4 regions of the Paraliobacillus zengyii genome follow, and region 2 is predicted to be linked to each of the others. Evidence: riboswitches for the same ligand, from Rfam matches in the RefSeq annotation. Region 2 holds a riboswitch; each other region holds the start of a gene.
The links. Region 2 has a riboswitch for cyclic di-GMP ahead of DM447_RS15125 (DUF5667 domain-containing protein). Riboswitches for the same ligand answer to the same signal wherever they lie in the genome.
Positions count from the first base shown of each region.

Region 1: another riboswitch for cyclic di-GMP. It lies ahead of DM447_RS17765 (pectate lyase family protein); the one in region 2 lies ahead of DM447_RS15125 (DUF5667 domain-containing protein).
Region 3: another riboswitch for cyclic di-GMP. It lies ahead of DM447_RS12310 (competence type IV pilus major pilin ComGC); the one in region 2 lies ahead of DM447_RS15125 (DUF5667 domain-containing protein).
Region 4: another riboswitch for cyclic di-GMP. It lies ahead of DM447_RS10035 (HD-GYP domain-containing protein); the one in region 2 lies ahead of DM447_RS15125 (DUF5667 domain-containing protein).

Region 1 is NZ_CP029797.1:3,639,999-3,647,780, forward strand. It holds gene DM447_RS17760 (GbsR/MarR family transcriptional regulator) at 174-725, shown strand; gene DM447_RS17765 (pectate lyase family protein) at 1,011-3,110, opposite strand; cyclic di-GMP riboswitch class I at 3,365-3,453, opposite strand; gene DM447_RS17770 (ArsR/SmtB family transcription factor) at 3,639-4,688, shown strand; gene DM447_RS17775 (MFS transporter) at 4,701-5,924, shown strand; gene DM447_RS17780 (C45 family autoproteolytic acyltransferase/hydrolase) at 6,003-7,025, opposite strand; gene DM447_RS17785 (MerR family transcriptional regulator) at 7,026-7,782, opposite strand, start outside.
Region 2 is NZ_CP029797.1:3,016,415-3,024,196, reverse strand. It holds gene DM447_RS15150 (lamin tail domain-containing protein) at 1-732, shown strand, start outside; gene DM447_RS15145 (OsmC family protein) at 889-1,680, opposite strand; gene DM447_RS15140 (tellurite resistance/C4-dicarboxylate transporter family protein) at 1,951-3,003, shown strand; gene DM447_RS15135 (aspartate/glutamate racemase family protein) at 3,177-3,872, shown strand; gene DM447_RS15130 (PilZ domain-containing protein) at 4,342-4,716, shown strand; cyclic di-GMP riboswitch class I at 4,910-4,997, shown strand; gene DM447_RS15125 (DUF5667 domain-containing protein) at 5,054-6,436, shown strand; gene DM447_RS15120 (sigma factor) at 6,615-7,343, shown strand; partial or broken gene DM447_RS18870 (anti-sigma factor domain-containing protein) at 7,340-7,465, shown strand; gene DM447_RS15115 (anti-sigma-I factor RsgI family protein) at 7,577-7,782, shown strand, end outside.
Region 3 is NZ_CP029797.1:2,402,947-2,410,728, reverse strand. It holds gene DM447_RS12330 (pilus assembly PilX N-terminal domain-containing protein) at 1-653, shown strand, start outside; gene DM447_RS12325 (GspE/PulE family protein) at 689-2,314, shown strand; gene DM447_RS12320 (type IV pilus twitching motility protein PilT) at 2,328-3,368, shown strand; gene DM447_RS12315 (type II secretion system F family protein) at 3,402-4,604, shown strand; cyclic di-GMP riboswitch class II at 4,658-4,738, shown strand; gene DM447_RS12310 (competence type IV pilus major pilin ComGC) at 4,791-5,123, shown strand; gene DM447_RS12305 (prepilin peptidase) at 5,186-5,941, shown strand; gene pilM (type IV pilus biogenesis protein PilM) at 5,955-6,896, shown strand; gene DM447_RS12295 (PilN domain-containing protein) at 6,937-7,464, shown strand; gene pilO (type 4a pilus biogenesis protein PilO) at 7,466-7,782, shown strand, end outside.
Region 4 is NZ_CP029797.1:1,985,597-1,993,378, reverse strand. It holds gene brnQ (branched-chain amino acid transport system II carrier protein) at 1-833, shown strand, start outside; gene DM447_RS18845 (DUF4181 domain-containing protein) at 945-1,319, opposite strand; gene DM447_RS10060 (isochorismatase family protein) at 1,378-1,935, opposite strand; gene DM447_RS10055 (GNAT family N-acetyltransferase) at 2,035-2,589, opposite strand; gene DM447_RS10050 (hypothetical protein) at 2,661-3,053, opposite strand; gene DM447_RS10045 (DUF975 family protein) at 3,156-3,923, opposite strand; gene DM447_RS10040 (YpzI family protein) at 4,116-4,253, opposite strand; gene DM447_RS10035 (HD-GYP domain-containing protein) at 4,313-5,296, opposite strand; cyclic di-GMP riboswitch class I at 5,428-5,524, opposite strand; gene DM447_RS10030 (hypothetical protein) at 5,744-6,307, shown strand; gene DM447_RS10025 (alpha/beta hydrolase) at 6,393-7,175, opposite strand; gene DM447_RS10020 (LURP-one-related/scramblase family protein) at 7,200-7,697, opposite strand.

The sequences.
Region 1 (7,782 bases), 620 kb from region 2:
ATTATCATACATATTATTCATTTAATATGTATTAAACGTAGTTAACATCAAGATAATGTAAAGATGCTCACCTATGGTCCTTTTACCTCTATAAAGTGAACTTTACTTTTCTCTAATGAACATGTAGTCTAAATTAAACATAGTGTGAGCACCTTATATAGGATGTGATTTAGATGGAAAACATGAAAGCATTAGACCAATCTAGAGCTAGAGTAATAGATGCAATTTCACAAAATATGACCCTTTATGGTGTAACCCCCTCAATTGGAAGGTTATACTGCTTACTTTTTTTCTCGGATAAAGCCCTTACACTTGATGAGATGAAAGAAGAGCTAGGAATGAGTAAAGCAAGTATGAGTCTTGCGGTTAGAAGCTTACTTGATTTAAATATGGTTGAAAAGTCTTGGATAAAAGGTGTGAGGAAAGATTTATATATTGTGAAGGACGATTCTTTTCAGCGCTTTTTCGATTACTTTATAAATAAGTGGCGACCAGCCGTTACGATGAATACTACGGCAATCGAAAAATCGATCACTGAATTGCAGGAACTACTTACTAACTCAGATTCTTCTAAAGAAGTTTATGAGCATGCTCAAAATGATATTAACAACCTTCAAAATTGGCTTGGTTATTTTGATTGGCTCAACAGACTAATCGATAGTTTTGAAACACAGGAAATATTTGATTTCATTCCAATCGATAAAAAGGATGATTCAAAAGAATAACTTTAAGCGTCTTTACTAACTTGAGTGCTCAACCAAGTAGCTCTGAAAGGCTTTAAGAAAAGAGTCACAACTAGCTTACTATGCTAGATGTGTCTCTCTTCTGTATATTTACTTTAACTATGCTGAGGACTTGCCATCTTATTTAAAAATGCTTGAGGGATAAATTGAGAAGAAGAACAGACTTTACACCATTTTTAATTTTGTACTATTTTTAACACTACTTAATTTTTAATAAAAAAAAGTTGCCAACTATATCAGTTGACAACTTTTTATATAAGTAGACTTTTAGCGTAGGTCCATGTAATACAGATTTGCCACGTCATCTTTCGTAATAACATGATCGCCCGACTTAAGTGATACTATGACAATTCCATCTCTCATTTGATGAATTGTTCCATCTATCTTGATTTCTGCATCATCTCCAGTATTAAACACTAAAGTTAATGTTGACTCTTCTGAAGTTGTAAACGCAATCCTTGTTGAACTCTCAATTTTTAGACTCTGCGTTAGTGTTAAGCCGCTATATTCTACTGTTCCTTTACTTGATGATAGATTTCCTTCGATCGTAAAGAAATCGCTATCCTTTCCATCAGTCGTGAAATTATGAGAATACTCTCCAGTTACTGGCTCCGTTGGGTTGGGATCTGTTGGATCTGTTGGATCTGTTGGGTCTGTTGGAGTTGGGTCTGTCGGCATTTCTATTGAATTCCCTCCTACAGATAAAAGGCTTGTTGTGTAATTTTTTAATTTTGTCATAAGTTCTGAGTTAAGTTTATATGATTTATCATCAACTGCATCATTAAACTCCCATGTGAAGTCCCCGTTATTTAGGCGACCAGATTCTTCTTTAACAATTTGTTCTACAGCACTTACTTCATCAATAGCCGATACATTTACGCCCATATCTATACTAGTATCAAAGTTATTATAAGTTGTTCCCCCTACTAGTGTTTTGTATGTGCTTGGTACCGTTTCGTTTCTAGACGAGGCTAGGTATGCGTCAAATGAACTTGTATTAGCCGAAGCTGTTCCTTCATTTGAATTTGCGTAAACTAAACTTGTAGCATCAACAATTGTATTATTGTATGCTTTAATCATTCCTCCATCTTCATCAGAGAATGTACCACTCCCTAACGTATCAGTACCCTGTAAGGAACTCATCATAGGATATTTTGCATTTCTAAAATAATTGGATTCTACAAACGCCGAACCACCTGTTGTCACCCCAATTCCATATTTCGAGATTCCATCAAAAAAGTTATTATACACATGAACAGATGCCACTCTTATACGTGGATGGCGAGAGTCTGAATGGTCAAACCAGTTATGGTGAAAGGTTACAAAGAACTCTGATGATTCACTCAACCCGACTAGAGAAGATTTTCCTGAATCCCAGTAATGATTGTGGGAAATTGTAATATCTGTTGAACCTTTCTTAAGGTCTGTTGAACCATCACCTTTTGACTGGTCAGAATCTGATCCTGCAGTTCCATAGAATAGATCATTATGATGGACCCAAACATTCACATTATCTGTATCAAGTGAAATTGCATCGTCAGGGAATAAAGCCATGCCTAAGTTTCTAATTTCTAGATTACCAGTATATCTCGCTAGTATTCCCCATCCATAGGCATACGTATCTTCTCCGATACCTTCTAAAGTAATATTCATTTCTGAATAACTTGTATTACCTTTCACTTCAAGGTAACCATTACTATTAAGTTGTCCACTCATGTTGTCATCAGTAATTTTGCCAATAAACCGTATTGCAAGTGGTGTTTTATCATATCCCTTTTTTCTTAATGATAAAATTTCTCCTATACCAACTCCAGTTTCCTTATCACCTGAGCTATTGATTATTACTTCTTGCTTAACTGTTGTTGCAGTCTCAGATGTTACATAAATAACTTGAGCTCCTTCCCTAAGTGTCCCATCCTCATTATAAGCTCCTGAAGCTGTGCCATATTGTGAGTTCCCTGCAAAGGCAAATCCAGATCTGTCATGTTCCTTTACGGAAAGTGTATTTGTGTAATCGCTTACACTAGAGCCATCTTTAAGTAAACCGTCCACTTTCATTACATAATCTCCAGCTGCAAGACCTACGGCGTCAGCTCTCCAATAAGAAGCGTAGTTACGAATTAAATCATTGTCAATTTGTTGATATTGAGAATCTGGAGCGCTTGCAGGTTTAATATATACATTATATCCTTCTGCATTACTTATAGGTGACCACTCTACATATGCAGTTTCAAACCAAGCCCCACTGTTAGATATAGAAAGACTTGCAGCACTTACTGTCTGATTTGCGAATCCGACCGTCACCAAAGATAGTATAAAAGAATACAATAAAAAACGCGTAAATACCTTTGTGATTACATTCTTCATTAAAATTCCTCCAATGTTTTAAATTTTCACACCCTGAGCTTACCACCATGACTGTATTTTCATATGACTTAACTTCTGCCTTAATAAGTTGATCTTGTCCATTCACCTCCTTAAACGAAAACCTAAGTTCTCATTTCATATAAGTGCAATTTTCAAAACCGTCTCGACAGAGCAAAAAACCTAACGACTTCTTGTCATTAAGTTACATTACAAAAAACAACACAAGTCATTTGTTTAAATAACTATAGTCATTAATATGCAACCCGACGATCATAGAAAATTACTTTACCTTAGATTCGTAGCTTTGCGTCCCTATTTTTCAATAGGTTTGCCAAATATAATATTATGTTATTCTTGATATTATTAATTTTAACAAATTTTTCTATAATAAGTAAATAATTAGATAGTCCTGTTTTTACTGGCGATTTTTCTTTTATTCTAAAATATTCGAATTTAAAATTTTAAATATGTTGAATTCAATGTTCTAATAATTTAGAATTAATTTATATTAGAAAAAGAGGTGCTTTAATGAATGTTTTAAATACCACAAGTAGAAAAAGAGAGACATATGAAGTTCAACTCGAATATTCGTTACTTTGGGAATGTGCATTGGGGATTGCTGCTGTGACAAACAGTCCTTTAATTAAGACTTTAGAAAAGCCTCAAGAATATTGGGAACAAGTAAAAAGCTCTATCTCGGATGACTTATTAAATCACCTAGCCACCGTAGAAGAGAAAAACACTTGGAAGTCTTTATTACAGCTGCTTCACCAAGAAGAATTTACTGAAATCAAGCATTTCATTTCATACATTACAGAGCTATCTGAAACAGATTTAAAGTATATTTGTCTACCTTTCATCGGCCAGAAATATGACGAAATAAGGCTAAGGGCGGCAATCGGACAACACGTCGCAGCAACCGAATTAATGACGTTAACAAAAGACAACCCTTTTTTTCCTACTTATATCGAATTTATTTGCGATGTAAATGCTGCTTATTTAAAGGAGCATCTCATTGCTGTTATGAAAGGCTGGTTCGAACAGGTTATTAAAAATGAAAAACCAGAAGAGGTTACTACCTATCTAAAAACGGATTTAGAATCAAAAATTCACATGTCTAAGCGGATGTCTCCTGAAGCGTTGGTAGAATGGGCAACTGGTGGGATTATCTATTTACCAGAGCCAAGTATCGGTAGAGTCTTGCTAATTCCACAATATGTTTATCGACCTTGGAATATTGAAGCAGATATAGAAGGAACAAAAGTTTTCTACTATCCGATAGCAAATGAAAGTATATTTCCTAATAAACCGCATATCCCTAATAACTTTCTAGTTCTGAGATATAAAGCTCTAGGTGATGAGGTTAGACTCCGTATGATCAAACTATTATATGAAAATACCTTAACATTACAAGACATCACAAATGAACTAGACATAGCAAAATCTACGGTTCATCATCATCTCAAAATCCTTAGGTCAGCTAGATTAGTAGAGATAGTGAATGGAGTGTATTGTTTGAAGAAAAATGCACTAAAATCATTACCAAAAGAGATGGAACAATATCTAAATCCAAGATAAGGGGAACAAGAGATGGCAGAATCATTAAAAAGAAGTGTTAACGAAGTATCTGAATTTAAGAAAAATCACTCTGCTTTTCGTTTTATTGGTGGAAATGTCATATCTTTTTGTGGTGACCAAATTTATTTGATCGCTATTCCTCTTATGGTTTTGGCTATAACAGGTTCTCCATTGAGCATGGGGTTGGTAGCGGCACTTGAGCGTTTACCAATTTTATTTCAACCACTTACCGGGATATTAGCAGATCGTTATAATAGAAAACATTTGTTATTACTATGTGATCTGGCAAGATGTATAATTGTTGGTTTAATTGGGGTACTATTTATTTTCGACTTATTAGAAATTTGGTTCTTAAATAGCGCGGCTTTTCTTATTGGGATACTAAGTCAAGTATATAATATTGCTCAATTTGCTTCCATCCCAAGGTTAGTACGTAAAGAGGACCTGCAAGCTATCAATTCTATAAATACAGGTTTATTTAATACTGCTGTATTAGTTGCGCCAGGTCTAGGTGGATTGATTATTAGTTTTTACAACCCCGGGTATGCGCTTTTAATAAATAGCTTTAGTTTTCTTGTAGCATTTTTTGCGATTCTAAGTATCAATTTAAAACAAGAGCCTCAAAAGCATGATAAGAAAAGTTCATTCTGGCTAGATATTAAAGAAGGTTTCCAATTTGTTATTCAAACAAAGCCAATACTTTATACAAATCTAGCAATGCTAATTTCAATCTTTGGTACAACCTTATTTTTAACCATGATGGTATTTCATTTAACTGATACAATTAATTTAACAGTAGAACAGACTGGTATACTCATATCGATTGGAGGAATCGGAGCGATAACCGGTGCATTAGTTACTAATTTATTAAGTGAACGTTTCACATACAGGCGCATCTTATTTTTTGCTTCTTTTATCGGTGGGTTTTCGATTATTTTATTTGGCGTAGCATCTAGCTATTTTCTGTTAATTGTATTCAATGCTTTAGGCACTTTTGCTGCCTCATTGATGAACCCTTGTATTGTTACAATAAGACAGACACTAACTCCCGATCATTTATTAGGACGTGTCCAAGCTACGAGTCGATTTATGGCATGGATTCTTATGCCTTTAGCAGCGTTTATAGCTGGTCTATTAGCTAATGAATTTGGAACAAATTTTACGATAGTATTAGGAGGCGTTGTATCAACTTTCGCTTCATTATTTTACCTACATCAATCATTGAAATATAACTAAATAAATTGTTTTTAGAAGAGAGCTATACACTAATTCTCCTCTACGTAATCCTTTTAGATGTTTTATAGGGCTCTTATTTTACATTACTTGATTAATTGTTCCTTCCATACTTTTAGGAAGAGTTGATATCCCATCCATAAATTCCTTTAAAGAAAATAACAATGGTTTACAATTTCCACCAACACCAACAATAATGCTCAAATTATCGGGTGAATAGACAACTGTATGCAATGTACCAAAGTACTCTTTATAGTATTTTGAAAATAATGGTGAAGTTTCATCATTAAAATGATGATAAGCAGCTATAGGCGACAGACTCTCTCGCAATAAGCAACTTACATATTCCTTACGTTTTAATGAGCCTTGTATATCAACACTATTTTTCATTCTCAATATATCCGATTCAAAGTGATTTGTGCATATTCGAGGATTAGAGAAATTTATGACCTGTTGATCTGGGGATGCTTCTATTATTATACTTTTTCCACTTTGATCTGTAATGGAATAGTTGTAGCAATAACCATGCGGAATAGTCTTGATAAAACTTACTGTATCTTCAATGTTTGCGCATTGTTCTAATAGCATTCTAACAATAGTCGTAGCAACAAAACCTTTCTCACTGTGTTCGTTATTTACAAAATGCAACCCTACTACAAGCCCTTTTTCATTCATTCCATCAAGTCTACCAATTACTTGGTGACTAAAACCTACACTAGCATAGCCATTTGTAGGATTCGTAATTACAAGTCTTGCATCGTATAGTTCTGGACTGAAATCGTAATTCCGAGCATAATATCCATCGTTTATTAAAGTAGTACAACCCATCTTAGGAAATCTCACATCATATCCACTAAAGTGTTTAATAGTCGCATCTAAATCCAAGTCTAAACCTTCTGCCAAGCCTTTCAGTTCTTGATAAAGATTCGGTGAAATACCTTTGATTAATTCCTTTACATCTTCCTCATTTTCATTAATCGTTAATTTCCTCAGGTGATCCCAATTCGGTAATGCGATTAATTCTTTTCCTTGCTCTATACCAAATTGGTTATAGTCCCCTTTTAATTCTACTAGTCTTAGAACTAACTCTTCATTCCCAAGCATTTACACGTCCTCCCTTTTTCCAATCTGAGTGACAGGCATTAATAAGTCAAGATCTGAAAAATCCTCGCCACGGTAACATTCTAGTATCGAACCTGTAGGAGCCCATTTATTTTCAATTGCATAACGCATTAATTTCTGATAACCATCTTGAATTTTTGAAATTGGACTTTTAAAAGCCAGTGCTATACAAATACAAGATGCAGTATGCTCAATTGAGTGAATTTCAGAAAGCTTATTTGCATGTGTATCAACTGGTACACAAAATCCAATCTTTGCTTTAATTAAATCTTTTCCAGATAGATAGTTTAAATAACAGCTTTTTATTGGAATATTTAATTTCTTAAGTTCTTTCATCCTTTTTCTAACATGTTCTTTGAATTGTCCAATGTTAGATTCAGCCAAAAACCAAATAATAGTCTCCTCGCTCTTTTCTATCAGATAAATTTGTTCACTTTCACAATTACTATCTAAATAATGTAAACTTACATTCAATCTATCAAGTCTTCCACGTATAATTTGGATCCACTCATCCATCATTCTTTTTTTTGATTTTGTATCGTTTTCCTTTAAATATGCCTCAATGTCTTTAATAGGTATATCTGCTAATCGTAAACTTGAAATTAACTTTATTTTTGCAACTTGACCTTCAGAATACATCCGATACCCACTGCTGTTTCTTTCTACTGACCTTAGTAGATTTTTCGATTCATAATACCTTATTGCACTTTTAGAAATCCCAGTTCTTTCAGATATATCT
Region 2 (7,782 bases):
CAAGGCTACATGCGATTACTTCATTTCGATACGGATAATAATCGAATCATGGTTAATACCTATTCGCCTTACCTTGATGATTATAATTATTATGATACAGATGCCTATCCAGGGAAAGATGAGTTCGTATTGGAGCTAGACTTAGCAGCCACAGATAAGCGTGTTGCTACAGATTATTTTGCTGTTAATGTATATAGTGATACAGAGATTGGTTTGGTTAAGGACGTCTCAAGTGGTGAAATAGCGGAAGTAACTTGGAAGGGACTAGAAGAAGATAAAACCTATTCATGGTACGCAGTAGTCACCGATCAATTCACAGGTAAAACGACATCAGATATCTGGTCCTTTATAAAAGGGGACGATATTCCGATTGAAGTTCCTGTTGAAGAAGATAACGAGGATCAAGAGAATGAATCACCAACACCTACTTCTCCTGTAGATGAAAATGATCAACCTACTCCTCCAGAAGTTCCAGGTGAAACGGTTGAGAATGATGGCGAAGATATAATAATTGAACCTGTTTCGAATGAAAATACGTTAAATGAAATAAAAAATGAACAGTCAAATCCTCTGTATGTTGAAACAAGCGATAGTGATGACGGAGGAACAAGTGGACTTGCAAACACGTCGACAAATATGTTTGATTGGCTATTAATTGGTTTCCTAAGCATCATCATGGGTCTAGTATTACTAGTCTATTACAGATACAGAAGAAAACAGATGATTATCTAAGAATAATAACTTAAAAACGCCTTCGTTGAGTGAAAAGCGAAGGTGTTTTTTTTTATAATTTCTGTACTAATAATTAATTAGTAAAACAAGAAGGAAATAGTCGCAAGGCACTATTATAGAAGATAACGTCTATTTGAAGTACCTTGTAACCCCAAATTATTCTTTAATCATAGTATCCATAAGTTTACGCATTTTTATTAGGAGCAGACCTTTTGTTTCCTCAGCAAGATCAACTTCATCCATAGATTTCTCCATAGTGTCTAACCATAATGCAGCATTTTCAGGTGTGGTTTGATAACTGTGTCTTTCTAGAACTTGTTCTTTTTGTTCTTCGTCTGATGTGGCATGTTCCTCATTTAATAGACGTGCAATAAAAATCTTTTGTCGTGCTTTAAGCTTTTCAATATCTACATTTCGTTCAGCGAACATCGTAGTATAGTAAGACTCTTTTGTTAGGTTTTGATAAAAATTTTCAACCAACGCATCAATTACAGACTGATTTATAACGTTGTTAGAAACTTCTACAGTCCCAACCTTATAATCAATGTTTCCAACAATTGATTTTCCGATAAAACAGTTATCTTTAGCTGTATCTGCGACTTGTTTGTAATTAGAAAGCATTAAATTGTCCCCACCAATGATGGTAGGATGAACGATTAATTGTTCGAATTTAGTTGTTAAAGGATAACCGGTAACAATCCCTTCTACACGAACCTCAACGTGATGAACTGGTAATTTATTATTGACCAAGCTACTGTATAACGTACCACTATAGCAAGTTGCAACTGCGCTAATTAACAAGTCTTCTGGAGTAGTTCCAGAGCCTTTTCCCCCCATTGAAGTGGGACTTGAGAATGTGATCGGTCGCTCGTTAAGTGTTACTGACCCTTCACCATCACTTCCGGTTCCATGCCAATCTACATTTGCTTCAAACTTTATATCTGCCATGATCTATTCCACCCTTTCCTCGTGTTTCTTCATTATATCGAACTTTTATGTAAGAATAATTGATTTATATCATTTATTTATTTATTTTTTAAAAATTAAGGCGATTTTGTGATCAATGCTAAGAACATTATGTGTGATTGACTTGTACTTAATCTGGATTTGCTGGAGGTAAGGTTGTAACCTGATTTTTATACATAAAGGTTAAAATAGTGGTACAATAACATTTGTTTTTGTTTATCTCTCATGATTAATGATTTGGAGGATATAAGGATGTTCCAGTTTATAAACCACAGAGCAGCAACGCTTTTTCCTGGTTACTTTGCGCTAGTAATGGCAACGGGTGCATTATCAATAGGCACTCATTTACTAGGGTATGTTTTTTTCGCTAATGTCTTACTATATATCAATACAGTTTCTTATATTGTTCTATGGGCTTTGACACTGCTACGTTTGTGTAAATATTTCAAAAAATTATTAAGTGATATAACAAGTCATACTATAGGACCTGGATTCTTTACATTAGTTGCTGGAACATGCGTGTACGGCAGCCAACTAATTGTTGTTGGTAACATTATTGTGATACCTTTGATCCTTTGGTTCATTGCAATTTGTTTGTGGGTGATTGTTATGTATACCTTTTTTACTGCAGTCACAATAAGTAAAGATAAGCCTGCTTTAGCCGAAGGTATCAATGGTGCTTGGTTAATTGCTACCGTTGCAACGCAATCGATATCTATACTTGGTACGTTGTTATCACCACACGTTGAAACAGGCAGAGAGGTTATTCTATTCTTTACGTTGTGTATGTATTTTCTCGGGTGTATGCTTTATTTAAATATTATTACATTAATCTTTTATCGCTTTACTTTTTTAGGATTAAAATTTTCAGCATTAACGCCACCATATTGGATTAACATGGGTGCTGTTGCTATTACAACGCTAGCAGGTTCGACGCTTATACTACACCGAGGCTATTGGGAATTGATAGATGTATTTTCATCCTTTTTAAAAGGCTTCACCTTATTTTTCTGGGTTGCAGGTACTTGGTGGGTTCCCTTACTACTCATACTGATGATATGGCGTCATATTTATCATCGCCACCCTTTATCCTATGAGCCACAGTTATGGGGAATGGTGTTTCCATTAGCAATGTATACAACAAGTACATTGCAATTATCAAAGGCACTTGAAGTTGATTTTCTAAGTTTCATTCCGAAGATCACGGTGTTTATAGCTATTATTGCGTGGTCAATTTTATTTTGTGCTCTTATAATAAATCTCTATAAAGGTATAAAAACAGAAGTAGTTTCAATTAAGGTTTAGAATAAGTAAAAGTACATTTAATTAAGCTATAAATCATAAAATCATGTGATTATAGGAGTCAAACGATTAGATGGATATTTTTCCATCTTGGTGCTTGACTCCTTTTTCTTTTCTAAAAGTTAAATGGTATAATTATCAAAAGAAATAATTTAAAAATTAAAGGAGAATTTTATATGAAAAGGGTTGGAATTGTTGGTGGATTAGGTCCAGAATCTACCGTTGATTACTACCAGTCTATCATCGCTAAATACCAAGAACGGATGCAAAGTAAAGAAGTTCTACCTGAAATGTTTATTAATAGCATCAATATGTATCAAGTTTTTGAATTTATTAATAACAAGCAACTAGATGGGTTAACGAACTACCTTGTTGATGCTGTTAAAAAGTTGGACGCCGTGGGGTCTGACTTTGCGATAATCTCGGCAAACACACCTCATATTGTATTTGAAGAAGTCCAAAAACAAATCCCGATTCCAATGATAAGTATTGTTGAGGCCACATATAATAAGACTTTGGAGTTTGGCTTGAAAAATATTGGATTAATCGGAACGAAATACACAATGGAAAATGACTTTTTTAAATCTCCATTTACATCACGGAATAAAAAAGTCACTGTACCAACGGAATCTGAACAGCAATATATCCATGGTAAGATTGTAGCGGAACTGGAAAATGGGATTGTGAATAATGAGACCAAAATAAACTATTTGAACATAATCAAACGGATGAAAGAAGAGGAAGGTATCGAAGGAGTAATTTTGGGCTGTACAGAACTTCCCATGATTATTAAGGGAGAAGATTTGGATATCCCCGTTTTTAATACTACAGAAATTCATGTCAACCGAATTGTAGATACAATTTTTAGATGAGCGATTAGAAAGTAATTTAGTTGAAATCGATTATTTATAATTATTTTTCTAGGGCCTACACCTTTTGATGTAGGCTTTTTGCTATACTAAAATTTTTTAAACATAATTGAAAATGTACTTAGAACTCGAATGAATTTGAGTGATTGAGGCGAATTATCTTATGATCTATTATTATCCAAATAAAACTACACAGTGCTCAATTAATAAAAATCGACAATCGAATAATAAAATGTCGAAACAACACTAAATATCACGTTTTTTCGTTGCGGTGTCAATAATTTGCTTGTATTATACTTGTATATCAATTTTTTTTAGCTGACACCAATATCTACGAAAAATTTTATAGAATTGACCTCTTTCATTATATTTTGGTGTAAGATTGGATACTGCGGGAAATGATACTATTTTTATCCATTTTTGAAAAAAATAAGCAGCTCAAGTACTTAAGAACGTGAGGTGAATGGAGATTATGCAGTATAAGAGAGAGACAGCGTTTCGTTATGCTTTTGAACAACCAATTTCTGCACTATTTAGAATAGAAAACATTAATGGGAATTCCGTAACTACTTCTGCTGGAGAAGCTAAAATAATTGACATAAGTACAGAAGGGGTCAAATTCACTTCAAAATTGAATATACCAGAAACAGACAAGTCGATCCATCTAGTCATATCTTTTGAATTAAATAAGCAAGAAATGAAATTTAAAGGGATAATAGTTTGGAAGAAAAAAAACCATACTACAAATGATTATGGTGTTAATCTAATGATTGAAGAAAATGCTAAAAAAGAGTTAATAGAACAATTGAAAATATATTCAAAAAAAGTAAAAGGTAATATTGATTAAACTTATTCTTAAATTAATTGTTTGATTTATTTGAAATCGAATATTTATAATTATGTTTCTAGAGCCTACACCATTTGATGTAGGCTTTTTGCTATCCTGAATTCTAATTAATTAATATTTTTCGACAAAAAATTTAAAATACCCCCTCAAATAAAAATAATTCCACGTATTAATAGTAGATTCCTAATTTCAATAAAAACAAAGGCAAAACCATTGAAAGGTGGTGACGCTAAGCTAGAGGGACTAAAAGGTAAATATGCCTATGTCAGCCAGTTGCGATAAGTGAAATAGATACGTTTTTTGGCATTATATTATTCGTGTGAGGGAGAGAATTATTTTGAAAATAAAAGACATATGTGCTACCGGTTTTTTGATAGTCGGCGTATTATTTACTAGCAATTCTGTATATGCAGAAGTTGATACGAGTCAATTAAATGAAATTGAGGACTTGAACAATGAGGATGTAATAGAAGATACAGGTTTAACACCAGATAACTTCTTTTACTTTTTAGATAAAGCAGTAGAAAATTTGCAATTACTACTTACAACTGATTCAGAAAAGGAATCGGAGCTTTTACTTCAAATAGTAGCAGAACGTTTATCAGAATCAGAACAAATGGTTGATGAAGAGCAAGAAGAATATATGAGTGAATTAATTGAGGAATATTTAGTTGCATTAGAAAAGGCACAAGAAGAGGTTGCAGAAGTTGTATCCAATGAACAAGTTGAAGAGGATATCAAAGAAACATTAGCAACTGAATTGGAAGACTCCACAACGGTAACAGAGGAAGTAACAGAAACTATAGAAGAAGAAAAGTTAGTAGAATTTGAAGAAAGGCAACAAGAAGCTTATTTAGTAGCAAATGTTGTAAAAGACCTTGATCCCGAAAAGGTTGCGGAATTACGTGCTCAAGAGCTTGGGTTTGGTCAAATTGTTAAAGTGGTCACTTTAGCAGAAGAGAGCGGTAAAACAGAGGAAGAAATTATTGCTTTATTACAAGAAGGTAAAGGATTTGGTGAAATAGCGAAAGAGTTGAATATCCACCCTTCTCAAATCATGAAAAAGGTAATGGCTAAAAAAGAAAAAGAAATGGAGCAATTGCTAGAAGAAGCGAATGCGTCTGGTGATGAAGAGGCAATCTCGAAACTATCTACTTCATTAGCAAACCTTGATATAAAGAAACTAGATTTTAACGTCACATATGATGAATTGACGGTTGAAGATAAAGCGGTTGTGGATGAAACAGAAATAGAAGTAGTTTCTGATGAAACAACACAAGATGAGGCAAACGACACGATAGTTGAAACGATAGAAGAGACTGAAAATGAATTAATAGAGGAAACAACATCAGAGAACACAGAAGAAGTGGTTGAAGATGAGGTAGAAAACGAAAGAAAAGAAGAAACAAACGAATTGTCCAAAGTAGCTACTGAAGTTGCAGAGGCTGAGAAACAGGCAGCTAAAGAAGAAAAAGCAAGATTAAAAGAGTTAGAGAAAGAAGCGAAACAACAAGCAAAAGAAGAAGCTAAAAAAGAGAAAGAAAGACTAAAAGTATTAGAAAAAGAAGCAGCAGAACAAGCGAGAGAAGCCGCAAAAGAAGCAGCAGAGCAAGCGAGAGAAGAGGCAAAAGAAGCGAAAGAGAAATTGAAAGAAGAGAAGAAAGAACAAGCTGATAAAGCTAAAGAGGCAGCAAAAGGAAAACAAAACAAAGAAGACTAAAGGTAAAATGAAGGAGCCCTATTTTAGGGCTCCTTAAGTCTATTATATTGTTCTTATAAGTAAGAAGATTTAGATGATAGATTCAAATATATGAATAGACAAGTTTTGGTTATTTACCTATACATAAAAAAATCGTATGCTTAGAGTTCAAATGACTGATGATTGAGGGGTGAATAGGGTGCATGAAACTGAAGTGAATCACTATATAAAAGCTGCATCAAATGGTGATGACATTGCTAGAGAGAAATTAATTAATCATCATAAACCCTATATTATCAATACAGTTGGACATGTTTGTAAAAGATTTATCACGTGGAGTGATGAAGAGTCTAGTCTAGGATTACTAGCATTTGATCGCGCAATTGACACATATGATAGTTGCGCTAATAAAAGCTTTCTAAATTATGTATATTTACTTATTAAACGAGAGTTAATAGACTACTTTCGTCGAGAAACTAAGCTAAAACATATACCATTAGAAGTAGAATCAATTAATAGTGAGGATTCAGTAACTGTTTATGATGTTGATCATTCTATGGATACGTATCACCAACATCTTCAACAAAGAGAATTAGTGGAAGAAATTCTGGAATTAAGCGAAATCTTAAAACAATTCAACATTGAATTTGAAGAATTGGAAGCATGTTCCCCTACACATCGGAAAACGAAAGCAAACTTGATTACAATTGCGAATGATTTTATTCAAAATCCAGAGTTAGTAGATTTCTTTTTAAAAAAAAAACGTTTTCCTGTTACTAGATTTATAGAAGTGTCTGGTCATCGATTAAAAACGGTTGAGAGACATAGGAAGTATATCGTGGCTTTGGTTGTTGTACGACTGCATCCAGAATGGCGACAACTATCTGCCTATATACAAGTAACATTCGGAAATGAGGGGAAATCATGAGGTCAAACCGGTTTAATGGAGTCGTTATAAAAGTCACTGCACACTATATTACAATCTTGTGTAAGGATGGTAACTTTAAAAACATGCCGCGTTCAAAGAATGAATTTCCACAACTAGGAGATTCATATACTATTAGTGAGAAGCAGTTCCCAAAAGGCGAGATTATCAAGAAATATTTATCCCTTGTAGCTATATTGTTTTTAACAGTTATGAGTTATTATATAAGTACATTTATGACAAAAGATGAATCGTATCTTTTTGCTATAGATATCAATCCAAGTATTGAAATTTACACAGATGCTGACCTTAATGTAACAAAGGTGAATTCCCTAAATGAGGATGGACAACTTGTTATGGATTCCATTGCATACAAATATAAGCAGATTGACATTGTTTTAGAAGAAATAATTACTGCTGCTGTAAAAGGAGATTACTTGAA
Region 3 (7,782 bases), 610 kb from region 2:
AAGGAGGCAATTTAAATATTAATAGTTATCAAGCGAATGGCTACACTTTAAACTTAGATAAAAACCTTCAGTTCAATCGAATAACATTTGCAAGTAACAATACATTGAATATTAATACGAATAATGAAGATCATGATATTGTAGTAAAAGATTTAGATTTAAGTCAAGGTCATATTAATATAATTGGCAGTGGTAAGGTAAATATTTATATTCAAGATTCGTTTAATATTGGAGGAAGTAGTACTATCAATGATACAGGGAATACTAACCAATTAAATATGTATTATCAAGGAACTTCAAGGATAGAAGTTTCCAATGCACAATATATTAATGGTTCAATATTTGTTGAAAAAGCTGATGTAAAACTGACAGGTGGCGGGGATTTTCAAGGCTTTATAGTAAGTGGGGGTAATAGTGTAGTATTCGAAGGAGGTACATATTCTTCTGCGTTTGTTATCGCGCCTAATGCAGATTTAGTTTTTTCAGGAAGTGGATCGATAAATGGTACAGTAATTACTAACTCAATAACAGGTACTGGTGGAGGATTCATTAAATTCAAGTCAATGAATCTTGATGACTTCCCTTTCGGCACTAACAGTTCTCCATCAACGGACGACTTAATTAAAAAGCAGCCAACAGTAGAGTCAGATTAGAGTTTTAATTATATTGTTACGAAAAGAGGGGTCAAATGGCGATACGAAATAAACGGAAACTTGGTGACGTCCTTAAAGAAAATGGCTTAATTACCGAACAACAAATAGTTGAGGCAATAGCACAAAAATGGGAGAAACAAAAACTAGGGGATGCACTTGTTGAACAGGGCTATATCACGGAAAAACAATTATTAGAAGTTTTAGAAGTACATTTGAAAATTCCAAGCGTTTCTTTATATCGTTTTCCAATTGATGAAGGTTTAATGGATCTTGTTCGAAAAGAAACAGCACGTGAAAATACGCTTTTACCTATACAACAACAAGAGAATATTTTAACTGTTGCAATGAATGACCCGCTTGATTATTATGCAATTGATGATTTAGAACTATCAACAGGGTTTACGATCAAACCTGTAATCGCAACAAAAGATGATATTTTACAAGCGATAAATAAATATTATGACATGGAAGCCGCTTATACAGATGAGGAATCTGAAAATGAGGAAGCGCCTGCCATTCGGATATTAGATCAAATATTACAAACAGGTGTAACGTTAAAAGCGAGTGATGTACATATTGATCCTTCAGAGTCGAAGGTTATGATTCGATATAGAGTTGATGGTATGTTACGAACAGAAAAAACAATACCAAAGCGATTACAAAATGCTTTAATTGCCCGAGTGAAAATATTATCGGAATTAAATATCACGGATACACGTTTGCCACAAGACGGTAGAATTCGTTTAATCATTGATGCGAAACCAGTCGATTTACGGATTTCAACCTTACCAACGGTTTTTGGTGAAAAAATAGTTATTCGTATTTTAGATTTAAGTAATATATTTAAAACATTGACAGAACTTGATTTTTCAAAAGACACTTTAGATAAATATCAAAAAATAATCGAACAACCTTCAGGATTAATTTTATTAACAGGTCCAACAGGTTCTGGTAAAACAACAACACTTTATGGATCAATCAATGAATTGAACCAGGAAGATGTTAATATCGTCACAATAGAAGACCCAGTTGAATATCAATTGGAAGGTATCAATCAGGTCCAAGTAAATACTGCGGTAGGTCTTACTTTTGCAAAAGGTTTACGATCAATTTTACGCCAAGATCCAAATATAATAATGGTTGGTGAAATTCGTGACCGCGAAACTGCTGAAATAGCAATACGTTCAGCATTAACTGGGCACTTAGTATTTAGTACACTACACACAAACAGTGCTATTGCAGCGATTCCTCGTCTATTTGATATGGATGTTGAACCTTATCTTGTCGTTTCTGCTTTATCGGCAGTAATGGCCCAACGTTTAGTTAAAAAAGTTTGTGTCGATTGTAAACAATCACGACCCGTAACTAAAATGGAAAAGGAAATTTTTAGTCGTCATAATATAGATTTAACGGAAGTGGTCGAGGGTGTTGGTTGTGATAGTTGCAGATCAACAGGTTATCGTGGTAGATCAGCAATTCATGAGCTTTTAGTAATCGATGATAAAGTCAAAAAAATGATGATGAATCAGTCTGATATGACAGATATTAAAGAATATGTAAAGCAAAATGGCATGCGATTTTTGTTAGTGGATGGTCTAATTAAAGTACAGCAGGGTATTACCACATTTGATGAAGTATTACGTGTGGCAACGGAAGAGTAGGTGGTGAGCAAACATGGAAAATAGACTAGAGGAATTATTAACTACAGCATTTCATAAAAAAGCGTCAGATGTCCATTTAACTGTAGGATCACAGCCGATTTTTCGTGTGGACGGTCGGTTACAACTTCATGGACAGAATAAATTAGAACCAACCGATACGGAACAAATGGCTAAATCGATTCTTAACGAAGAGATGTGGTCTAAATTACTAGATGAAAGAGAACTAGATTTATCACATGGAATTGCAGGGGTATCACGTTTTCGAATGAATATTTTCTTTCAACGAAATTGTATCTCTTTAGCTATTCGAACGATTCCAACTACGATTCCATCTATTGAAGATTTAGATTTACCTAACGTATTGAAAGAAATAGCAGGGTTACCACAAGGGTTAGTATTGGTAACAGGTCCAACTGGAAGTGGAAAAAGTACTTCTTTGGCAGCGATGATTGATTATATGAACAAAACAATGAACCGACATATTATTACGTTAGAGGATCCAATCGAATATCTGTATCAGCATAACAAATGCATTATCGATCAAAGAGAAGTAGGTTTCGATACGAGTAGTTTTCAAAAAGGGTTACGTGCGTGTTTGCGTCAAGATCCAGATGTGATACTAGTTGGTGAGATGCGCGACTTAGAAACAATTTCTACAGCAATAACTGCTGCAGAAACGGGACATTTAGTTCTAGGAACACTGCACACAACTGATGCGTCCTCAACGATGGATCGAATTATTGATGTTTTTCCTGCCCACCAAAAGAGTCAAATAAGAATTCAACTTGCTAATGTGTTAGAGGCCATTGTATCGCAGCGCTTGTTTCCTTTGGCAAAAGGATTTGGACGAGCAGCAGCAACTGAAATTTTAATTAACACACCTGCAGTAAAAAACTTAATTCGATCAGAAAAAATGCATCAGATTCCTAACACCATGCAAACGTCTAAAGAGTATGGTATGCATACCATGACGATGGATATAAAACGGATGTTACAACAAGGAATTATAACGCAAAAACATGCATCTCCGTATTTAAAAGATATGACTTTTTAGTTCAAGTTATGATGGGGGAAGAGGTGGAATTTTATGAACTATTATGCGTATAAAGCGAAATCTGTCGATGGCAAGATAAAAAAAGGGAAAATTAGTAGCGAGAATGAAAAAGAAGCGATCAAACAATTAAAGTCTCAAGGACTAATTTTATTTGAGATAAATGAATTGAACTCATTTTTATACAAAGATATTTATATAGGTAATCCAATAAAGAATAAGGATTTTGTTATTTTTCTCCGTCAATTTTCGACGTTAATAGATGCCGGTATAACATTAGTAGAAACAACTTCTATTCTAGAAGATCAAACACAAAGTAAACCACTAAAAAAAGCGCTACAACAAATTCAAAACGATCTAGAAGAAGGAATTGGCCTATCTGATGCATTAGCAGAATTTCCTCGTCTTTTCCCTGAATTATTAATCAGTATGATCCATGCTGGAGAAATTAGTGGTAATTTAGATGAAATCCTTGATAGAATGGCTACTTATTATGAGAAACAATACCAGTTAAAACAAAAGATCATAACTGCATTAACCTATCCTGTTGTGGTTGGTATTGTTGCCGTATTTATCACTATTTTTTTACTTGCATTTATTGTACCGATTTTCACGGACATGTTCCTATCTTTTGACCAAGAAATACCACCATATACAGCGGCGATATTAAGTATTAGCGATATGGTTCAGTCTTATTGGTGGATTATGATGATACTAATACTAGTGTTAGGTGTGACGATTAGATTATTAAATCGTCGCCCAAACATTTCTTATTTATTTGATGTCATCAAACTTCGAATTCCAATATTCGGTATGTTTATTCAAAAGTCTTTACTTGCTAGAATGACGCAAACATTAAGTTCTTTGTTAAATAGTTCTGTACCAATCTTACAAGCTGTTACGATAACGGAGCGGGTTATAGATAATAAAGTAATTAAACAAGTTTTGCGTGAAAGTAGAGATTCTCTTGAAAAGGGAGAGTCACTAGCCACGCCTATGGAAAAACATTGGGTTTTCCCTAAATTAATTACACAAATGATTGTTGTAGGCGAACGAACAGGTTCAATTGATGCGATGTTGAAAAAAGTTTCTGATTTTTATGAACAAGAATTAGATGAATCATCGGAAAAGTTAAAGTCGTTAATTGAACCGATAATGATTCTATTTTTAGCTGTAATCGTAGGTGCAATTGTTTTAGCGATCGTTATACCTATGTTTAGCTTGTTTGAAAATATCTAAAAGTGTAGACAGGTTATAAAAATGTAGTATAATAGAACTATTAGTATAAAACGAATAGTAGAAGCAATGAAGGTTTATCTGTATCTGGGCACTTGGATAAATTTGAGCTAGTAGTGCAACCGACTGACACCATTTTTTATGCTGTGAGTCTTTTTTTATAAGAGAAATTAAATGAGGAGGAATAATATGTTAACTAGAATGAAAAAAATGTTACGCAATGAGAAAGGTTTTACATTAGTAGAGCTTTTAGCAGTTATTGTTATTTTGGGTATTATTGTAGCAATTGCCGTTCCTGCAATTGGGAATATAATTGAGGGAGCACAGGAAGATTCTGATGATGCTCAAATTGAATTGGTACTTGATGCTGCAAGATTAGCAGATGTAGAAGGTGAATTTGACGAAACTGGTATGACTGCTGCTGAACTTGTAACAGCAGGTTATCTTGAGGGTAGTGATGATCTACCAGATGGCACAGTTACTTTTGATGAAGATACGAATCAATACGAATACACTGAGTAATAATATTTTAAAAAGATCCCTTCCCAAAGGGGTCTTTTATACATAATTAGGAGATAAAAAATATGGAAGTCTATTATATCGTTATCTTTTTTATTTTTGGAAGTGTATTTGGTTCATTCTATAATGTTGTTGGTTTGCGTGTACCGAATAATAATTTCTTAGAATCTGAACGTTCTTATTGCCCTCGTTGTGATAAAACATTGCATTGGTATGAGCTGATTCCGATTATTTCATATCTGTTTCAAGCTGGTAAATGCAGAAACTGTAAAGAAAAGATTTCCCCTCTTTATCCTACAATAGAATTATCTACAGCTTTCCTTTTCAGTTTTAGCTATTATTTTTTGGGGTTTCAATTAGAGTTAGTAATGGCACTAATACTCACTTCTTTATGTGTGATTATCGTTGTTTCAGACATCACTTATATGCTAATACCTAACAAAATCTTATTGTTTTTTCTACCGTTTTTAATTATCTTACGCATCATAGATCCGTTAGAACCATGGTGGTCTTCAATTGCTGGTGCAGCAGTCGGATTTATATTATTAACGCTGATCATACTTGTTAGTAAAGGTGGTATGGGTGCGGGTGATATGAAGTTATTCACTATACTAGGAATTGTGTTAGGATATAAAGGAATTCTACTAACTTTTTTTCTAGCAACTATCTTCGGCACAATTATCACATTGCTATTATTGGCTACTAGAAGAATCAATCGTAAAAGTCCGGTACCATTCGGCCCTTCTATTTGCATCGCTGCGTTAACTACTTATTTTTTTGGTAGTCAGATAATCAATTGGTACATTACATCATTTTTTTAAAGGATGAACACAAATGAGTTTATTTAACAAAGATAGAATAAACATCGCAATAAATGATACGATGATTCGATATCTTGTTTCCACTAAAAAAAACGTTACAGCTAATAAAGACTATGGGGAAATACCATTGGAACAAGGCATTGTTGAAGATGGAAAAATTTTAGATCAACAAAAGTTAACGACTATCATTAAAAATGTTGTTAAAGATAAAAAATGGAGGAATAAGCACCTCGTATTTTGCGTTCCAGATGCTTTTGTTACGATGAGAGAAGAATCAGTACCTAAACAATTAACTAAAGATGAAGTAAAAAAATATATTGAATTAGAATTAGAAGGTAGTATTCGACTGCCTTTTCAAAATCCAGTTATAGATTTTGAGGTTATTGCAGAAGAAGAACAAACCAATAAAATTCTTTTATTTGCATACCCAAAAGAACGGTTAAATGCTTACATAGAAGTGTTTGAACGAGCGAATGTAAAACTGATGGTAGCTGACTTGTCTTTTCTATCGGTATATCGGACTTATTATAATTTGGATCTTGCTAACAAAGAAGAGCATTTACTTATGATTCAGTGGTCTAAAACGGACTTAGTGCTCACGGTCTTTCATGATCAAAAACCAATCTTCAATCGCCATATTCATTTAAATAATAATGATATGATTTTTAATAATAAGCTAGTTGAAGATTCCATGCATTCAAATGAAGATATGTGGAGAGAGCTGATTGATGAACAGTTAATAACCATAGAACGTTTTATGGATTTCTATCAATATTCTATTATGTCAGGCGAGGCCCAAGTTTCTCATTTATTATTAATCGGTGATTTTCCAGCGCAGTCGTCAATAAATGAATCACTGGCATCTCGTTTCAATTTACCAATTAAAACCATTTTATTTCCTAGTGACTTACCACCAGAATATGCTACTGTATATGGACTAACACAAAGAAAGTGAAGAAAAGACTATTTAAACTTCATAGTAAGGGGATCACCTTATGATAGAAATAAATTTTGTTGAAAAAAAGAAGATAAATACCGCCCTATATTTGCTACTTGCTATATTTATGGTCAGTTTACTTATTATTAGTATTAGTTTCTTCATTCTCCATACAAGTTTGGAGAATAAATATGTTTCTCTACAACAAGAAAGAATAGATAAATCTGAAATTATAGCAGAAATTAATACACTTAACATGGTCGAACAACAAAAACAGACATTGAAAGCACAAATTGAGCAATTAGAAACTGCTGTTTATCCTTCTTTATTTTTATTAGACGATATCCAAGCTGATTTGCCAAACGATACGTTTATTGAAAACTATTCATTTACTATCACGAATGGTGTAACAATAGGTATTCATTTAAATGCATTATCAGAAGCTGCCAACTTTAGTCAAAATATTAATGGGTCGACATATGCAGATAATGTAAATTTAATAAATTTAGAAAAAATAGATGATTACTATGTTGCAACATTTAATTTTGGTATTAATGCAGATTATTTAGTGGAAGAGGCTGATTAAAATGATATTTAAATGGTCACGTATCTACTCATTGCTATCGATTGGTGTAGTTTTACTAGTTATTATAATTGCCTTTTTTTCTTATTATCAATTTATTTATCCTAGTCAACAAAAAGTAAGGTACTTAGAAGGTGAACTTGCAGAACAGGATCAATTGATCGAAAATGCGGATTTAAGTAAACAAGAACTTGAGGATGAAGTTGCTAATTCATTGGATTTACAAAAGCAAATCCCAATAGATAAAGCAATTAATCAACTAATTTTGAATGTTGAAGAAATAGAGAAGAAAACGAACAGTACTATAACATTATTGACGAA
Region 4 (7,782 bases), 1.0 Mb from region 2:
TTGTAGCTATACTTAAACCAATGGGTAACTTTGGTGATCCAATTGGAGATTATAAAGAATTTGCATTTATGACAGGATTTAAAGAAGGTTACAACACAATGGATGCACTGGGATCACTTGCGTTCGGTATTGTTGTCATACGTGCAATTAGACGAAGAGGAATTACAGACACAAAAGAGATTGCAAGTGCAACATGGAAATCTGGCTTTTTTGCAATGGGTTTAATGACAGTGATCTATGGACTAATTGCCTATACTGGAGCATCTAGTATATCCGTCATTGGCACTCTTGAAAATGGTGGTCTTATCTTTGCTAAAGTAGCGCAACACTATTTCGGTCCGTTTGGAGCTATTTTATTTGCAATTATTATTGTTCTAGCTTGTTTAAAAACAAGTATTGGTCTCATAACGGCTTGTAGTGAATTCTTCCATGAAACGTACTCTAAAATTAGCTATAAGACATTTGTTCTTGTTTTATGCCTTGTTTCATTTATAATTGCTAACTTTGGTTTAAATAATATTATCCAATTTGCTGTTCCAGTATTAATGTTTTTATATCCCTTAGCAATTGTTCTTATTTTGTTAGGCCTCTTCTCTTCTTTCTTCGCGAATAAGAAAGAAGTTTATGCTGTGTCGATGTTTCTTACTTTTTTCGTTAGTATCATTGATGGTTATAACGCTTTAGCAAATAGTATTCCGGGTGTAAGAATTTCAGTCATTGAATCGATAAGGGAATTCTACCTTTTATATCTGCCATTCTATGAAATTGGACTTGGTTGGATTTTGCCAGCGTTAATTGGGGCGATCATTGGATTACTTTGGCCAACAAGATAACGTTGATACAATAGAAACCAAAATTAGCATCTAAAGCTTTATCTATATAAATCGAAGCAGCCCTTTCTACCTCTTATAGAATGGAGGCTGCTTCTTAATTTTACCGTCAGCTTAAGGAAACCATCTTTCTAACTGAAGTACTATTATAATTGCTGCAGTTAACATTAACAACATTTCGCTTAACGTTATAATAGCTCGTTTTGGGTAGTCACTATACTTCAATTCAAAGAATGCCTTTACGCCATAATCTAATGCCAGAGGAACCGTTAATCCAATAAAAATCAAGTAGGATAAATCATTAAATATAAAGAGACTCCAAATTAGAATTGTTATGATTGCAATACAATATCTATTCCATTTGTCTACCCTTCGATGTAAAACATTTATATAATTATTAGAAAAAAACTTATTTTTAACTTTTTCAATCTTAAAAAGCTTCCTCAAAATAAAATTAACTATTGATATAAGACTAAAAATAATTAACATGATTAATCCAAATTTTAAAAAGTACATAATCCCTCCTATTTACCAATTGAGTTGACTCTTATCTATATAAATAATGAGTTGGAGTGAACAAGTCTTCTTCTGTATTTCTTACAATTGAAAAGTTTTCAACATTGTAATGACCATGAAGCGTTTCGTTGTGATGCTTTATAATTTCTTCTGCACTTAAAACAGCACTGTCTTTTGTTGAATGTCCATCTCCGACTAATGTGACATCCAAACCATTAATAGTTGCTGTTCTGACTGCACTATCAATACAATGTTCGGTTGCACAGCCCATGACAACAATATGTTCAATTATTTGAGACTTTAAATGATTTAGAAGTCCAGTTCCATGGAACGCATTTGTTGCGAGTTTATTAAAAAACTTTGCATTCTTAGTGACGTTAATTTCCTCATGGACTTGAAATCCTTTGTCTTTACCATCTGCGATTTCTAGGTCTCTAACAAAAACAATAGGTATATCAAATTTGCTTGCTTTTTTAATTACTAAATTAATGTTTCTAAGAAGTTGTTCTTTTTTAAATACAGCATTTTCTTCCTGATTACCTTCAATTAACTCTTGTTGAGCATCAATGATTAACAAAATTTGATTCAAATGATTTCTCCTCTCTTATCATAAAAAATGATTATTTAATTTGATCGATTTCCTCTTAGTTTATATGTGTTTTTTGTTTTTTAAAGGAATGTAAGTAGTTTAATTCCATCCCTCTTTAAATCGAGCCATCATAATGGTGTTGTAGTAGTTTCCATCAGAAAGTAATTTATCTCTTTTTAAAACACCTTCGATTTCAAAACCATATTTTTGATAAAGTTTAATTGCTCGACTGTTTGTTTCCATTACTCTTAAATTTATTTTTTTGATATGATTGTCATCTGCCCATTTAATGGATTTTTGTAATAAATTCCCACCGATTTGATAAGACCAAAATTCTTTCAGTACACAGACTCCAAATTCAACATTATGATTAAACCTTTGTAATGGATTTCCTGTACATCTTGAATATCCAATAATTCGATTATTAACGGTTACAACTAAAAATAGGTTTTTAGCATTCTCATTGTCTATTTTAATTATTTCTTCAAATCTAATTAAATCTATGTATTCTTCCCCTCTTACTCTATCTAAATTTTCAGTTTCTCCATCAATTTGTAGCCGTAAATCTGACAAAGCTTTTGCATCTGTATTCATTGGAGTTTTAATATTGTAAGTAATTCCATTTACAGTAAATTTTTCTTCGGTGACTTTCATGACTTAAGGGTACCTCGCTTTGTATTGATTCCATAATGTTTAAGAGACATGCTAACAATCTTTACGGGTTATCACATCTTTGCATGCTTTAAAAATATAACTGCCCGGACTAAAGGATAGATCACTATACTCATCGAGAAGCAGATTACTAAAGGTGTATTTTCAAATTCCATTAGCATACTTGTTCCCTCAGTTACAAGCAATGTTATCCCTAAACCAACTACCAATAGTAAATAACTTATTCGTAATGCCTTTATAGATAAATAAACTTCCTTTTTGTCTTGAGCGTTTGTATCCGTCTCTCCATTTGCTAAATACTTAAATAAGTATGCAAGAACAAATGAAACATAAATAAATGTATCAGTTCTTAATTGACTGTCAATAAACCACTTATATAATCCAAAGCTTATAATAGAGATTATAGCAATAATAAGAACTATGTAACCTGTTAATTTATTTTTCATAAAAATAACTTCCTTTAGATTATTAGTTTATCTATGTTTCTAAAAATAACAACTCGCAATATTTTTGCACATTAAACATTTAATGGGATAAGTTAACATCAACTAGTCTACTCTCTGAACTTTATCCTGCCATTCTTTCTTTCGTTTTTTGCGTAACAGTTCTCTGTAAAAAGCTAAGCGAGCAACTTCGTATACCACGATGCTAAATATTGCTCCAACTAGTAATAGTAGTATGCCGATGATAAACCCTAAGCCTGTTAATAAAAATAATCCGAATAAGGACCATCTATTACCTTTCATTAAGGAGAAACTTTGTTTAACACTTCTAAAGATACCAAGCTTAGGGTCATCATGTAACAAATACAGCGCTTGTGAAGTACCTAAATAAAGCCAAAAAAGAATACCATATAGAATTATAAAACCAGCTATTATCGAACCTGTTCCTAAATTTAACCCAACTGGAATAATTGCAAGAAATATAATTACTGTATATATAGCTAACATTCCGATAAGATACAGTAGGAAATTTGAAATGATTAAGACAATAAGTCCTTTATAGAGCAAGCGCGCGTTTCGAAATGGATAAGTGATAGCGGTCAAAAACCTTTTTCTCATCGTGTTTTTGGTTAGGATAATGTATTGAAGAAGTATAAAAAACAATATGCTATTTACTAATGGTCCTATTAGTAATGACTGTATTGAGTCTAAACTTGATACTGCTAATGGATCCATTCTAATACTTACAGATCCCTGAATAGGCACTGTTCCAAGTAAAAGCTTGATAAAATAAGTTAGAAGAACCATTCCGATAATCTTCAACCAATTATTACTAAGTATTGTCATCGCTTCTTTAAAAACGTTTTGAATCATAAAACTCTCCTTCAACAAAAAAATTAGTATTAACTTTTGTAATCTCTTACCACAAAGTTATATTTATTTTAACATAAATATCCAATCAATTTAGATTCCTCTTTTAATTTTTTTATTTTTCATATAATAAAGAACACTTTTCTAAAAAAAGAAAAGTGTTCTTCAAAATCTATTTTTTGATACTATGCTGCCTTATTTCCCATCGTTCAATTTTCTGCCTTCTTCAGGGCTAGACATTTTAGTTGCTCCTGCTTTACTTAGATCTTGATCTCGATCAGATTCAACACGTCCACTTTCTCTTAATTTCTTTTCTTGACGGTCTTTTCCCACTTTAAACACCTCCTAATGCTAACATGGATCGTTTAAAGTGAAATTATTCGGAGAGTAATCTATACTGCTGATTCAAATGGTTTTATCATAAACGTAGGATTATCAATTAGATCAATCACTTTTTCAGTCGCAAGTATTTTTATCATTGGTCGATGAAAATGTTTGTTTATTTCAGTAACAATTGCTGGTTGATTATGATTGATCAGTACTTTCGTTCCTGGTGGGTAAGTAGAAATGGATTGACTAAAAGCTGTAACAATTTTGTGCGAATACAAACGATCTGACATAGCCATAATTGCTTCCATAGCATCATGTGGTGGAAGCTTTTTTTTTACAATTAAATTATCATAGCGGTTTGCAACAGCGCAAATTTGAGCAATTTCTAGAAAATCATTATCCTTTATTTGACGTGGAAAACCCTTTCCGTCTAATGTTTCATGATGCTGATAGGCAATATGAGCTGATACAATACTAAACTGACTAATTGTTCGCAATAATTGGAAGCCTGAATCAGGATGTTTCTGTTCATCTGTATCAATTGCTTTACCTATATCATGTAATAAGGAACCAATTGCTAGATCCCTAAGTTTTAAGTCATTATAGCCCATTTCTTTGGCAGTCAATAAAGCCAGAATGGTGACATTAACTGCATGTGCATAAGGCTGTAATTCCTTTGTCATTGTTCCCGATGGAATAAGTATAAGTGTTGGTCTATGCTTTACTTCTTTAAGCAATATGCCTGCTACTTGCTGAATAGGTTTTAATTCCGGCGTGCTTTTTTGCGTCGCATGTTCATAAAAGGTTTTAACTGCTTGAATGGCGTCTGTCCATGTTGGCATATCGAGCATATCTTCAATTGTAATTCCTTTAGAAACCTCATCCTCTATAAAAAGAAAATTAATGCCCATGTTTTCTAGTCTAGATTGTATTTTAGGATCGATCGTTCTACCAGTTGCAAGTAAAACACGTTTGCTCGAATCATATATTGGCTTGGCAAGTACCATACTTTTGTTGTCATAGTCTGAGATACTGATTAGTCTCATGTTTACACCTCTTTTTATAATCTATAAATACTAATTAACATAGTTCTACTCATAACTATTAGTAGTTCGATAAAAGAGTATAAAAAAAGCTATCACAAATAAATGTATAGCCAAAATAACTGTAAATGTAATTTGGTGGTCTGGCGATCAATAGTAATGAAGATAAATCCATACCTTAGACCCATGACTTTGCGTCCTATTCTTTCAAATAGTTTGCCTTTTTCGTGATATTCTATTTAAGTAACACCTTTTATTAGTACTTTAGTATTGTTTTAAGAATAGCTTATTTTTAATTATAATTCAACATATTTCGACGAAAAAGGCTATTGTATATTTTTAAGCTAAAGAATGCAGTTAAATTAAACTAAGGTTTAATTCTTTTCGGTATAGATTGCACTTAACGTCACAAAATAAGAAAATACTATTGCTACTATAGGAGGGCTCTTCATGGAATATCAAACGTACTGGGAGAATATATATGATAAGAACGAAGCGTTAAATGAACTTTTCCGTTCGTATTGGCATGCCTATTCAAGCTTTGGAACATGGCAATTCTGGATAGTTGTTCTTTTCTTTTTATCACCCTTGGTTCTTCTTTATTTTAAAGTGGATCGCAAACGAATTTTTGAAGTTTTTTTCTTTGGTTATACAGTACATATGCTCTGGACATACGCAGAAATTATATTATCGCGTCACGGTTTTTTCGTTCACACCTATTTTCTTACACCGTTTATCCCCTATGCACTAAGCATGACTGCTTCCGCACTACCAGTAGCTTTTTTACTTATATACCAGTATTGTACGAATGATAAGAAGAGTTTTTATTTATACATCTTACTATTAAGTATTCTTTTTGCGTTTGGATTAGCAATTATTGAAGATAAGGTAGGATTATTAAAATTTGATAAAGGAATGAATTCATTTTATCTGTTACTTGTTGATTTGGTTATAGCGATTAGTGCTTATTGGATGACGAAAATAGTGAGAAAACTAGGGAGTAGACCTAAATAATGTCATCATTCCCTAGAAAATTCAGATTAACATTTTATATTAAAGTATACAGAAATTCAGATTATGTTTACTTTTTACTTGTGTTTTAAAATCCCCTTTTTCTTAGCCACATTTCACAAACAGATGTCCACCAACTGACATCTTTCAGATCGTTCGCAAGTCCAAGTCCATGTCGACCACTTTCAAAAACATGCAACGCATAAGGAACTTTTTTTCTACTTAAAGCACTAGCAAACTGTAGACTGTTCTCTACTGGAACGGCGCCATCATCTGCTGTATGCCATAAAAAAGCAGGTGGTGTATCAGTTGTTACATGGTCTTCCAATGACATAAGTTCCACTAAAGAAGAATTAGGCTGTTCGCCAAGTAAAGCCTGCTTACTACCTTCATGCGTAAATTCACCCATCGAAATAACAGGATAACATAGTACCATTAGATTAGGACGACTGCTTTGATGTTCAATGGCATCATCCGCCTCAGGATTACCCTCGTCGTAATGAATACTAGCGGAAGCTGCCAAATGCCCGCCTGCAGAAAAACCTAATATACCGACTCGATCTGGGTCTATATTCCATTCGCTAGCATGATGTCTAACAGTGCGAATAGCTCGTTTAGCGTCATTTAACGGAGTCGGGTGTTGATGAGGAGCTATTCTGTAATGTAATACTACTGCTGCTATTCCAATTTCATTGAGCCATTCTGCAATAGGTGTTCCCTCGTGTTCTGCACGATGTGTATACCCACCACCTGGGCATACAATTATAACTGGTGTTGGATTCTGTTGTTTTAATAAATATGGTGTCAAGCTAGGGACCGTTTCATCTATTGTATGTAACTGTTTATCTACATTATATAGTGCTAACAGCATCTTCTTCTGCCCCCTCTGTTGTAATTAATTACCCGCATTTGTTGCTACGGTGCTTTCTTCTTGTTTGACAAAGTCAATCGCTATAACTAATGAAATAATTATATGTTCTAGTGATTCGTCGTTAACGTTTACCTCATAGGTGTCGCCCCATGATAACCATTTTTCGGTAACTTGGCCTACTATTTCGCCATTGCTCACTATATCAAATTTTTTGTCCCACCAGTCACCACGTACTGAAATATCTTGCCCTTCAATTTGATAGCGTGATTTTAAAAAAGAAAATTCCTTTTTAATAGTAACAACATCTTTTCCATCAACCTGAACGAAAAATTTCGGCATTAGACTAAATACCTTCTTTGTTATTGTACCAATTTCATTTTCAGAGGTATCTTTGATAGTAAAAGTTTTTGGAATGGAAAGGAAACTTCCTTTTATCACATACTTATCTTGTTCAAATTCGTCCTTAACAGTGAAATTACCACCCAAACTAAAAACTTTTTGCTTAATATATAGTTTTTTCATATAAGCCTCGCTTTCTTTTTAAAGTAATTTGGTGTTCATTAGTTACCTTTTCGACAAATGTGGCAAAATTCCTGGTTTCTTATAA